Regions from separate parts of the Nocardioides sp. NPDC058538 genome, predicted to be linked through region 2. Evidence: predicted binding sites of a transcription regulator. Region 2 holds the regulator's gene; each other region holds the start of a gene.
What was found. Region 2 encodes LexA, which represses DNA repair genes until DNA is damaged. Its sites were predicted from a motif close to TCGAACANNTGTTCGA; they were not measured.

Region 1 (4,063 bases), on a different contig from region 2:
TGCAGCCGGGGTCGCGACCCGGCCACGCGGCGTGCGAGCCAGAAAGCCCGAGCGCACCAGGAACGGCTCGGCCACCTCCTCGACCGTCTCGCGCTCCTCCCCCACCGCCACGGCGAGGGTGGAGATGCCGACCGGGCCGCCGCCGAACCTCCGGCACAGGGCGTCGAGCACAGCCAGGTCGAGGCGGTCCAGGCCGAGCGGGTCGACCTCGTAGAGATCGAGCGCCTTCTCGGCGATCTGCTGGGTGACCGTGCCGTCGGCCTTGACCTGGGCATAGTCACGTACGCGGCGCAGCAGCCGGTTGGCGATCCGCGGCGTGCCGCGGGAGCGGCCGGCGATCTCGACGGCGCCGTCGTCCTTGAGGGTGACGTCGAGCAGGCCCGCGGATCGGCGCACGATCAGCTCGAGGTCGGCCGGGTCGTAGAGCTCGAGATGTCCGGTGAACCCGAACCTGTCGCGGAGCGGGCCGGGAAGGAGACCGGCGCGCGTGGTCGCGCCGACCAGCGTGAACGGCGGTAGGTCGATCGGGATCGCGGTCGCGCCCGGGCCCTTGCCGATGATCACGTCGACCCGGAAGTCCTCCATCGCCAGGTAGAGCATCTCCTCGGCGGGGCGGCTCATCCGGTGGATCTCGTCGACGAAGAGAACCTCGCCCTCGTTGAGCCCGCTCAGGATCGCGGCCAGGTCGCCGGCATGGGTGATCGCCGGGCCGCTGGTGATCCGAAGCGGGGCCGACATCTCGGCCGCGATGATCATCGCGAGCGTGGTCTTGCCCAGGCCTGGCGGCCCGGACAGGAGTACGTGGTCGGGGGCCCGCTCACGCTGCCGCGCCGCCTCCAGGACGAGGCCGAGCTGCTCGCGGACGCGTTGCTGGCCGATCAGCTCGTCGAGGGTCTTCGGGCGCAGCGCGGCCTCGACGGCCCGGTCGTCGCCGTCGGCCTCGGCGATGGTGAGCGACGAGAAGTAGTCTTCCTCGGCCCGGTCGAGATCGTCCTCGTGCATGGGTCCTTATGCCTTCGAAAGGGTGCGCAGGGCCGCCCGGAGCAGCAACGAGATGTTGGCCTGGTCGCCGGCCTCGGGCTCGATCGCGGTCACCGCCTTGTCGGCGTCCCGGGCGTTGTAGCCCAGGCCGACGAGGGCCTCGGTGACCTGGTCGCGCCACGGCGCCGCTGCGGTGGCACGCGCCGGGACGGAGGCGGTGCCGGTCGGTGCGCCGATCCGGTCCTTGAGCTCCAGGATTATCCGCTGGGCGCCCTTCTGGCCGATGCCGGGAACCTTGGTGAGGGTCTTGGCGTCCTCGCCCGCGATGGCCAGACGGATGCCATCGGGCGAGAGGACCGCGAGCATGGCCTGGGCGAGCTTCGGGCCGACGCCTGAGGCGGTCTGGAGGAGCTCGAAGAGGGTGCGCTCGTCGGTGTCGGTGAAGCCGAACAGGGTCAGCGAGTCCTCGCGCACGACCAGGCTGGTCGGCAGGTGAGCCTCCTCGCCGGTCCGGAGCGTGGCCAGCGTGTTGGGTGTGCAGAGCAGCTCGATCCCGATCCCACCGACCTCGACGACGGCGGTGGAGAGACTGACGGCGGCGACCTTGCCGCGCACGGACGCGATCATCTGCGTACCTTCCCTGCCGCGGCCACCGCGGCTTCGATGCGGTTCTGGGCGCCTCCGCGCCACTGATGGGTGATGGCCAGCGCGAGCGCGTCGGCAGCATCGGCAGGCTTCGGCGGGGTCGGGAGCCGCAGGATGCGGGTCACCATCGCGGTCACCTGCGCCTTGTCGGCTCGGCCGTTGCCGGAGACGGCGGCCTTGACCTCCGAGGGAGTGTGCAGGGCGACCGGCAGACCGCGCCGGGCGGCGCAGACCATGGCGAGGCCACTTGCCTGGGCCGTACCCATGATCGTGGAGACGTTCGAGCGCGCGAAGATCCGCTCGATCGCGACCGCATCGGGCCGGTGCTCCTCGATCCAGGCGTCGATGCCCTTCTCGATGCTCACCAGCCGCTCCCAGACGGGAAGATCGGAGGACGTACGGATCACTCCGACGTCCACCATCGACAGCGGCCGACCGAGCGACCCGTCGACCACACCCATCCCGCACCGGGTCAGGCCGGGGTCGATCCCAAGCACCCGCATCAGCACCTCCATCGAACGTCTGTTCGTAGCGTACCGGCATCGCTGGTCGAGCCGCCGGAGCCCCTGGGCGGAGGCGTGTCGAGACCAACACGGTCCTCTGTCCGCTCGACAGAACCGTGTTGGTCTCGACATTGATTCGCTCGTTCCTCACGAATCCGGCTCGACCAGCGAGCCGCTCAGGCGTCGACGGTCTCCATGACCTCGTCGGGGATGTCGGCGTTGGAGAAGACGTTCTGTACGTCGTCGAGGTCGTCGACGGCGTCGATGAGCTTGAAGACCTTCTCGGCCGACGGCGCGTCGGCGACCGGGATGTCCATGCTCGCGACGAACTGGACCTCGGCGGAGTCGTAGTCGATGCCGGCATCCTGCAGCGCGGTGCGGACCGCGACGACGTCGGAGGGGTCTGAGACGATCTCGAAGGACTCACCGAGGTCGTTGACGTCCTCGGCGCCCGCGTCGAGGGTGGCCTCGAGGAGATCGTCCTCGGAGATCTCCTTGCCCTCCTGCGCCTTGGCCACCACGACGACGCCCTTGCGGTCGAAGAGCCGCGAGACCGAGCCCGGGTCGGCCATGGTGCCGCCGTTGCGGGTGACCGCGGTGCGGACCTCCATCGCCGCGCGGTTCTTGTTGTCGGTCAGACACTCGACCAGGAGGGCGACGCCCTGCGGGCCATAGACCTCGTACATGATCGTGGTGTAGTCGACGCCGCCGCCGTCGAGACCGCCGCCACGCTTGCGGGCACGCTCGATGTTGTCGTTGGGGACGGACTGCTTCTTCGCCTTGTAGATCGCGTCGAAGAGGGTCGGGTTGCCGGACGGGTCAGGACCACCCATCTTGGCTGCGATCTCGATGTTCTTGATCAGCTTCGCCCACAGCTTGCTGCGCTTGGCGTCGATCGCAGCTTTCTTGTGCTTGGTCGTTGCCCACTTTGAGTGGCCGCTCATCGTTGAACCGTCCTTTGCCCCACGTCGTCTGTGCTTTTCGAGCCTGGTCGAGCCGCCTCCGGAGTCGTCACAGGGCAGCAGAGTGCCCATTCTAACTACGTCCGGTAGGCCACCGTCAGCAGCAGGTGTCCAGGAACAGCCGGTGCAGCCTGTCGTCGGCGTTGACCTCGGGGTGGAAGCTCGTCGCCATGATCTGGTCCTGCCGTACGGCGACGGGGTGCTCGCCCGCGCTCGCCAGGACCTCGACACCGTCGCCGATCTCCTCGACCCACGGTGCCCGGATGAAGACTCCGTGGACCGATCCGTCCAGCCCGGTGACCTCCAGGTCGGTCTCGAACGACTCGGTCTGACGCCCGAAGGCGTTGCGCCGGACCGTGATGTCGAGCCCGCCGATGGTCTCCTGGCCTTCCGCCCCGTCGAGCAGCCGGTCGGCCAGGAGCACCATGCCGGCGCAGGTGCCGAGGGCCGGCATCCCGCCCCGGACCCGCTCCCGGAGCGGGTCGAGCAGCTCGAACGTACGAGCCAGGCGCCACATCGTCGTCGACTCACCGCCGGGGATGATGAGCGCGTCGCACGCGTCGAGCTCCTCCCTTCGCCGCACGGAGGTGCTCTTCACCCCCAGGCGGTCGAGGGCGGCGAGGTGCTCGCGGACGTCGCCCTGGAGAGCGAGTACGCCGATTGTCGTCACCAGCCGCGCTCCGCGAACTGGATCGACCTGGCCGGCTCGTCGACGTTGATGCCGACCATCGCCTCGCCGAGGCCGCGGGAGACCTTGGCGACGACGTCGGGGTCGTCGTGGAAGGTGGTCGCCTTGACGATCGCCTCGGCGCGCTGGGCCGGGTTGCCGGACTTGAAGATGCCGGAGCCAACGAAGACGCCCTCGGCGCCCAGCTGCATCATCATCGCGGCGTCGGCCGGGGTCGCGATGCCGCCGGCGGTGAACAGGACGACCGGGAGCTTGCCGTTCTCCGCGACCTCCTTGACCAGCTC
Region 2 (4,063 bases):
GCTGCATCTGCTCGACGGTCGTGAACCGCTTCCCACATTCCTGGCAGACCCGGCGGCGCCGGATCTGGCCACCGTCCTCGGCCACGCGGGAGTCGAGCACCTTGGTGTCGCTGTGTCGGCAGAACGGACAGTGCACGGTAGAGCCCCTCTCGTGAGACCTGTGGATCCAGGCCGTCTCATTGGCGGCCCGAGCCTGTGGAACCTGTGGATATGAGCGTGAGTCCCTGTGGAACAACACCCACATCGCTGTGGGCCATCCGCCCGTTCATGTGAACTAGATGTGGATAACTACAGCGGTGTAACTACTAGATGTAGTGGTAACCGTACGCCCGCCCCCACGGCGATGCAAGCGAGGGTCGGGTTTACCCGCGTGTCCGGCGTGTCGCCGGTCAAACACCGAAAGATTCCGGTTCAGCAGCGACGGACTGGCCCAGATGAGTAAGAATGACCCCCGTGACAAACATCTCCGGAGGAAATCGCGTCGGGTCGCGGAGAGGCACGCGCCCCAGAAGCGGTCCCCGGCCACCTTTCATCTTGCCTGCGATCGCGACACTGGCCTTCCTCGTCATCTGGGGAGTGCTCGTGTGGGTCGCCGTCGGTTTCGGGGCCGACGCACGGGGAGGCGATTCCGGCGCCTGGGCGAAGCTCGCCATCGCGGCGGTCGTTGCAGTCGCCTGCCTCTTCCTGACCTTCACCTTCGCCGGGAAGGCCTGGCGGGCCTTCTCCGGCTCCCCCACCACGCCACCCACCGACGACTACGCCGGAAGCCACTCCAACGCCTACGTCGAGGAGCAGGACTACTCGGCCCCGGCCTACTCCGACCAGGCCTACCCGGAGCAGGACTACCCGGAGCAGGACTACTACGGCACGGGCTCCTACGGCTACGACGACACCGGTTCGTACGGCCGGCACAGCTCCGACACCGGGAGCCAGCCGCCCTACGGCGACACCTCGAACCGCTCGGCCTACACCGACACCGGCTCCCAGTCGCCGTACGGCTACCCCAGCAGCGATCAGGGCTACGGCAACACCGGCAGCCGAGCAGCGTACGGTGCGTCGGCTTACCAGCCCCCGACCAGCCCGCCACCTTCCCCGGCGCCCTACTACTCCAGCCCGCCGACACCGACGTCGACGCCGCAGAGCACTCAGGGGTACGGCTCGCAGGGATACGGCACGGACAGCTACCCCACTCAGCAGGCCGGCTCCCCGCAGTATCAGTCCGGCGCCTACCAGACCCCGGCCGGCTACGGCCAGACCGGCTCGCGGGCTCGACTGACCCAGGACCCCGCCGCAACCCAGGCGATGCCTTCCCAGCGTCAGCCGCAGGACCCGCCGGTCGAACCGGACGACGAGTGGCCGCCACGGCACGGCACTCGCAACAAGCAGTGGCCGCCAGCCGAGCCGGACAGCCCCTACCGCGGGCGCCACTGAGAGCGCCTTCGGAAACCCGGCGCCTGGCCGGCGCTTCCGGGTTTCCGAACGCGCTCCAATACAGCGAGAGTGCTGCAGACGCTTCCCATCGTCTGCAGCACTCTCACCTTTCCCCGGTAGCCGGCTGCCAGGGTGCCCGCTGCGCGGGCTGACGGAGCAGCCGGACATCTATAGCGGCGCGCTACGGCGCGGTCGGGATGATCAGGGTCTGGCCGGACACGAGCATCGAGGACTCGAGGCTGTTGAGCTCCTTGATCGTCTGCTCCATCTCCCGAATCGAGGAGTCGGTGCCGGCGACGGCCTTCGAGGAGATGTCCCAGAGCGTGTCGCCATCGCCGACGACCATCGTGTGGGCGGAGGGGGAGGGACTTTTGTCCGCACCGTTCTCCACCGCGAACGCCACCTTCGCCCCGATCAGTGCGATCCCGAAGAGCACGACGAGCGCGAATGCGAACACGACGACTCGGCCGCGACGAGTGAGCCGCACGCTCGAGCGTCGCACCTCCGGCGCCGGACGCGGCGGCTCGGCTACGGGCAGCACATAGACTGTTGCACTCATCTCACGGCCTCCTGATCACCAGTCTCTCGATCACGTGTTCGATCGAGCACATGTTCGAAGGTAGATCACGTGTTCGAACAACGCAAGTAGCGACCCCAAGAATTTTCGAACGCCGACACGCGCCGCCCACGAGGTCGAACAAATGTTTGATGTCGTGGTGCCAGAGGGACTAATGTGGTGACATGACCACGCAGAAGACAGGCACCGGATCAGGCGGTTCGAAGAAGAGCCGCGTCCGCGAGCTGCCCGACGGGCCGCCGGACGCGACCGGGCTCACGCCGCGTCAGCAGCGCATCCTCGCTCACCTGCGCGACAGCATCGAGCAGCGCGGCTACCCGCCCAGCATGCGCGAGATCGGCGCAGCGGTCGGGCTGACCAGCACCAGCAGTGTCGCCCACCAGCTCCGTGCGCTGGAGCAGCGTGGTCTGATCCGCAAGGACCCGAAGCGGCCGCGCGCCCTCGAGGTCTTCCTCCCGGAGGTGATGGCCCACCGCAAGGCCATGTCCGGCGAGGAGCCCGAGTCGACGATCTCCGCCGAGGCCGACATCAACCCCAACCCCGATGCCGCGATGGTCCCCCTGGTCGGGCGGATCGCGGCCGGTGGCCCGATCCTGGCCGAGGAGACCTCGAGCCAGCAGAGCATCGAGGACGTCTTCCCGCTGCCCAAGCAGCTGGTCGGCAACGGCGATCTCTTCCTGCTCTCGGTCTCCGGTGACTCGATGGTCGACGCGGCGATCTGCGACGGCGACTTCGTGGTCGTGCGCCAGCAGCCGACCGCCGAGAACGGCGAGATCGTCGCCGCGCTGATCGACGGCGAGGCCACCGTCAAGACGCTCTCCCGCAAGGACGGCAAGGTCTGGTTGCTGCCGCACAACGCTGCGTACGAGCCGATCGACGGCACCCACGCGACGATCCTCGGCAAGGTGACTGCGGTCCTGCGCAGCCTCTGAGTCCTGCGCCACCTCCCGGAACGAGTCCGGGAACACTGCGTGAGATCCAGCCGCCGGCCCATGACAGGGCCGGCGGCTGCGTCGTTCCCTACAGCGTGACCCAGACGCAGATCGACCGCCGCACCCGCACCGCTCCGGCCGCGGACGCGACCCCGGAGAACGTACGTTTCGGGGTGGTCTCCTGCTCCAACCTGCAGGCCGGCTGGTTCGCGTCCTACCGCCACCTGGCCACGCGTGAAGACCTGCACGCGATCCTCCACCTGGGCGACTACCTCTACGAGTACGGTCCCGGCGAGTACGGCTATGGCATGGCCAACGAGAACGTCCGGCCGCACGAGCCGGCCCGCGACGCGTGGATGCCGCTGCGCGTGGACGGCACAGCCGCGGTGGAGACCGCCCCCTCCAAGATCGACGGCCACCTCCACGACCGCATCTACCGGCGGCCGGGTTTCGGCAACCTGCTCGAGGTGAGCATGCTCGACCTGCGCATGTCTAGGCCGTGTCCCCCGGACACAGCGGCGCTCTGCGCTTAGACTGCCCAGGTCTGCCTTCCCGAACGTCTGGTATCTCATGCGAAACATTGCCCGCCGGATCAACCGCAAACAACGATCCCTCGTCTTGATCGCAGGCATGGTCGTCGCGACGTTCGTCGCCACCATGCCCGCAACCGGCTCGACGCCGGCGACCTCGGTGAGGACCGGCGGTGACACCAGCGCCGAGCAGCCGGTGACGGAGAAGGCGGCCCGGGAGGCGCTCGCCGCGGCCAAGAAGGTCAAGCGCAACCAGTCGGTGCGCGGCACCCGGCAGGTCGTGCCCGGACGGCATGTCGCCGGCCGGCCCGACGCGACCATCGCGCTGACCGACCTGTGGAACGCCAAGGATGCCCTGGACGGCTCCAACAAGGCCGCCGCGCGGGAACTGCTCGCCCGCCCTCGCACCGCGGCCCAGACCTGCAGCAACGCGGTCTGCGTCCACTACACGCCGGGCAAGGGCGGCGACCGCGCCTCGACGACGTACGCGACCCAGGTCCGTGACGTGGTCACGAAGGTCCACAACCTCTACGTGCAGGCGGGCTACCGCAAGCCCGCCGCCGACAAGGCGGTCACCCCGGGCAAGGTCGACA
Region 3 (4,063 bases), on a different contig from region 2:
CAGCCCTGACCTGCTCGGGATCGGTGATGTCCAACAGCTCACCATCGACCACCCGCTGCAGCCCGAGCGAGAACCCGTCGACCTCCACCTGGACCCTGCCGTCACGAGCCGCCTGCGGCATGGACACAGGTATCCCACGCTCTCCCAGCCACACCGTGAGCCGTGCGGTCGCCGCCAAGCGCGCGAACACGCGTGGCCGCATCGACCACTTGGCGATCATCCGATCGTCGTCGACGCTGATCCACGCCAGACAGTTGGCATCGCTGATCATCAGCCGTTCGCAGCCGGCCACCTTCAGACCCCAGTGCTCGGCCAGGACGCCGGTCAACCAGTCCGTCGCCTCGGCCGCGGAGGCGAAGCCGAACCGCTCGGTCAGCGCGGCTTCTGGATCGGCCGACTCCCAGAGCATGCTGATCGGCGTAATCAGCGCTTCGGCTTCGGTCATGGGTCGCAGTCAAGCAGGTGGGGTGTGGGCGTTGATGGGTGTTGCGTGGTGCTCGATCTCGAATGGCTTGGCCGCCGATTCCTTTGGTTGGGTACGGGCTTGGGATCTCGGGTCGGTGGATCCTGGCGGCGGAGGGCTTCCTCGTGCTTTTACAAGACGATGACGCCTTGTGAATGCTTCACAAGGCGTGCCCTGAGAGGGGTCAGGCAGGCACAAGGTGTCGCCTCAGCTGACCCCAGCCGCTCTCAGACCGATCGCACGGGGCGAATGGGCAGGGTTATCTGCTGGCGACGAGTACGCCAAGGGCTGGCAGCACCGCCAGATGCAGGGGCCCAGATCTGCCTGGCCTACCGAAGAAGTCACAGACCAGACAGCTGCCCGCAGCAGTGGCATGACACGACGGTACGCGCGAACACAGACCAGCGATCGTCGAGTGGCGGGCATGGATACGGGCACGGCGGAGCCAGCCAGCCCAGCCCGGATCAGGTGGATCGGGTGCGCCGGGTGAACCGGATCCGACCGCTCGGCAGTCGTTCATACCCGTAGTCGGGGTCATGGATCCGGCGATGATCGCTCGCGCAGAGCAAGACCATGTTCGCCAGATTCGTGAGGCCGCCTTCGGACCAGGGTTTCAAGTGATGAGCCTCGGTCCACGCCGCTGGTGCATCACAGTCTTCGGCTTGGCAACACCTATCCCGTAACCGGAGCGCCCGGTGTTGGACCGGATACGCCAACCGGGCGGTGCGGCCGAAGTCCAGGATCTCGGAGTCGGTGCCCAACACCACCGGGACCAGATCGGCGTTGCAGGCCATCCGGCGAGCCTCAGCAGCGCTGATCTGCTCACCATCGAAACCCAGGGCCGCAGTGCCCAGGTCCTTGCGGAGATCCTCGACACTCATGGTGATGAACACCGTGGTGCCGTGACCACCATGCCTGGGGAGCTGGTCCACGTCATAGGTCTCGACCACCCGGGCAAACGCCTGGCCCAAGAGCCGGTCATACGGAGCCTTGCGACCCTTGTCCTCTGCTGACAGCTTTCGGGGCTGCGCCAGCGAGTCCAACAGGGTCCGCAACCGCATCCCGACGGCACGGGAGACCCGGGCGTGGATGTCGATGGTCCCGTCGCCGTTGTCACGGGAGGAGAAGAACGTGCGCCGCTGCGCATGCTCCTCCTCGCGCTGCAACGCCTGGGCCTCGGCGGCCTCGAACCGCTCCGGGTCGATCTCCGCGAGGATCCGTCGCCCGACGATCTTCAACTCGTTCGCCGTCAGGCGGGTCGCGTAGTCGACCAGGAGCTTCTCGGCCAGGATCAGGTCCTCGCCGCTGGCGGCGGGGTCGGTCTCAATGGCATCGAGGGCTTGGGTGATCACCCTTGCCTGGCTCTGGGACACGACACCTTCAGCGAGGCCATCAGCAACGAGTTCGTACTTGGTCACCGCCGCCGCGAGCTTCACCTGGGAGCGAGCAACCGCCTTGTCGACCAGTAGCTCGGTCCGCAGCCACCCCGACACATCCTTGGCACCGGTCTCCTCGGCAATGTCGCCCGCAGACGCGAGCACCCTCAGCTTCAACGCAGCCTGTTGGGCCTGGAGCTTCTCCACTCGTTCCAGCAGGTCCTTCTTCTGCCCGGTGAGCCAATAGGCGGGGTCGGTCGCGAGGAGTTCTTGGAGGGCGGTCTCGATGGCGGTCAAGGCAGCGTCGATCGCGTCGCCGGGGTTGGTGCCCCAGTGGTCGATCCCGCCTTCGAGACTCATCGCGCCTTGCCTTTCAGAGGTGTGCTGTGATGGGTCTGATTCTACGCCTCCCACCCCTGCCAGGCCACCTATTTTCCCTGATCAGGATGCATTTTCGCGGTGAGCGAACGGCCTCGCATCTGTGGATGGTAAGTGGCCCGAAGGGGCCACCCTTCCACCCCCAGCAACCCCAACCTTCCGAGCAAAGATCTCTCCGCGCCACACCCCGGCCGCCGCCCCGATAGCCAGCCAAATCCTTTCTCGACGGGCCCCGGTGTCAAGGACCGCGAAGCGGCCGGCGAAGCCGGCGGCCGCAGGCCGTCCTTTACTCCGGGGCCCGTCGAGAAGACCATGAAGAACGGGTCGGCGGCCCACCCCAACCAAGAAGCACAGCACCCAACGAACCAGGCCCACCACCCACGTACGCCAAAAAGGCCCCTGCACAACCCCAAATCCCAACTACGGTCCAAGGATGAAACCCCTCGGCGACGTGCCCTGGCCCCCAGACCCGATAGTCACCGACCGCCTGATCCTGAGAGAGACCAAGCCCGAGGACAGACCAGGACTGGTAGAGCTCCTCACGGACGAGACCGTGCAGGCCTACCTAGGCGGACCACAGCACACCCGAGAAGAGCTGGAAAAGCTGATCCCCGAGGATCCCAACACCAGGCCCGGAATCTTCGCCGTCGAGCACGCGGGCGAGTTCATCGGGAGGATCACGATCCAGCGCCGCGATCGAGCCTGGGCGCACCACGTACGCGAGGAGGGCGACGAGGTCGAACTCGGCTACGAGTTCCTTCAGACCTCATGGGGCAAAGGCATCGCGACGGAAGCCACCCAGGCAGCGCTCGGCTGGATCGAGAAGACGCTCCCGGGCGAGCCGGTCGTGCTCACCACCCAGGTGGCCAACGAGCGCTCCCTGCGCCTGGCCCGGAGGCTCGGGTTCGTCGAGGTGCATCGGTTCGAGGCCTACGGCGCGGAGCAATGGTTCGGTCACCGCCGCGGCGATTAGTCGTCGGTCTCGAACACGTTGGCCGTTCGCGATCGCCGTCAGCGAATTCCTCGATCGTGCAGTCGGCTGATCTGGCCTGACCGGAACCGAGTCTCCGCAGGGAGGACGTGTCGACCGCGGCGGAAGCCGTCGCCTATCCCACCGACCGACGGGAGGCACCATGCGCTATCCATGCCGCGACGTTCTCGGCGTCGGCCTTGAGCGGCCCTGGCAGTGCCAGGCTCGGCTCACCTCGCAGCCGCCGTTGTGCGGCCATCATCCTCCTCGCCAGGGGCCGAGCTGAACCAGATACTCTGCTTCGAACGCCTCGGTGACATGCAGGCTCACGACCTTCGTACTGGCCATCTCGAACACCGATGCGTGCCGGATCGCTGACCACGGCACCAACTCCGGCCAGCGGATCAGACTGCCGTGGAGCCTTCCCGTCACCAGGTGCATTCCCGTCGCATCGACAACGATCGCAATACTCCGCAGGAGTTGCACCACGAACAGCGGAACGCAGATGACTCCGAAGAACGCAACGCTCATCCACCCAGCCAGCTGTTCGTCAAGTGCGGTCGAGTTCAGAGATATCGCGAGGCCAACGACCGTGAATCCGATCGCCCCGAGCAAGAGCAGCCATGTTTGGCGCCTGCCTACCTTGAGTTCGACCCGCCCGTTCCTGGCGAGCTCCTGCTCCCACTCCTGCCAGGCAGGGGAACCCGATTCACGCATCCGGACAAACTAGCGGAGCGGCCGAGCGGTCACTCCTCGGGAGTGCCGAGGTAGGCGACCAGCGCCAGATGGTCGGAGCCCGGCACCTCGACCGTCTTCGTCGCCAGCGCGACCAGATCATCCCCGATCAGGACATGGTCGATCGCGGTCGAAGGCGGA

Region 1: the regulator LexA is predicted to act here: its motif matches at 2,141-2,156, upstream of ruvC (crossover junction endodeoxyribonuclease RuvC).
Region 3: the regulator LexA is predicted to act here: its motif matches at 2,177-2,192, upstream of ACFWQC_RS11390 (DUF222 domain-containing protein).

Annotation. Positions count from the first base shown of each region.
Region 1 is NZ_JBHXNY010000019.1:61,689-65,751, forward strand. Features, by position in the region: gene ruvB (Holliday junction branch migration DNA helicase RuvB) at 1-1,002, opposite strand, end outside; gene ruvA (Holliday junction branch migration protein RuvA) at 1,009-1,608, opposite strand; gene ruvC (crossover junction endodeoxyribonuclease RuvC) at 1,605-2,129, opposite strand; gene ACFWQC_RS17580 (YebC/PmpR family DNA-binding transcriptional regulator) at 2,306-3,073, opposite strand; gene pdxT (pyridoxal 5'-phosphate synthase glutaminase subunit PdxT) at 3,189-3,761, opposite strand; gene pdxS (pyridoxal 5'-phosphate synthase lyase subunit PdxS) at 3,758-4,063, opposite strand, start outside.
Region 2 is NZ_JBHXNY010000020.1:22,037-26,099, forward strand. Features, by position in the region: gene nrdR (transcriptional regulator NrdR) at 1-136, opposite strand, end outside; gene ACFWQC_RS17935 (hypothetical protein) at 535-1,431, shown strand; gene ACFWQC_RS17940 (LysM peptidoglycan-binding domain-containing protein) at 1,613-1,990, opposite strand; gene lexA (transcriptional repressor LexA) at 2,173-2,940, shown strand; gene ACFWQC_RS17950 (alkaline phosphatase D family protein) at 3,036-3,473, shown strand; gene ACFWQC_RS17955 (MXAN_6640 family putative metalloprotease) at 3,559-4,063, shown strand, end outside.
Region 3 is NZ_JBHXNY010000010.1:14,820-18,882, forward strand. Features, by position in the region: gene ACFWQC_RS11385 (phosphotransferase enzyme family protein) at 1-445, opposite strand, end outside; gene ACFWQC_RS11390 (DUF222 domain-containing protein) at 928-2,136, opposite strand; gene ACFWQC_RS11395 (GNAT family N-acetyltransferase) at 2,651-3,190, shown strand; gene ACFWQC_RS11400 (hypothetical protein) at 3,446-3,904, opposite strand; gene ACFWQC_RS11405 (endonuclease/exonuclease/phosphatase family protein) at 3,934-4,063, opposite strand, start outside.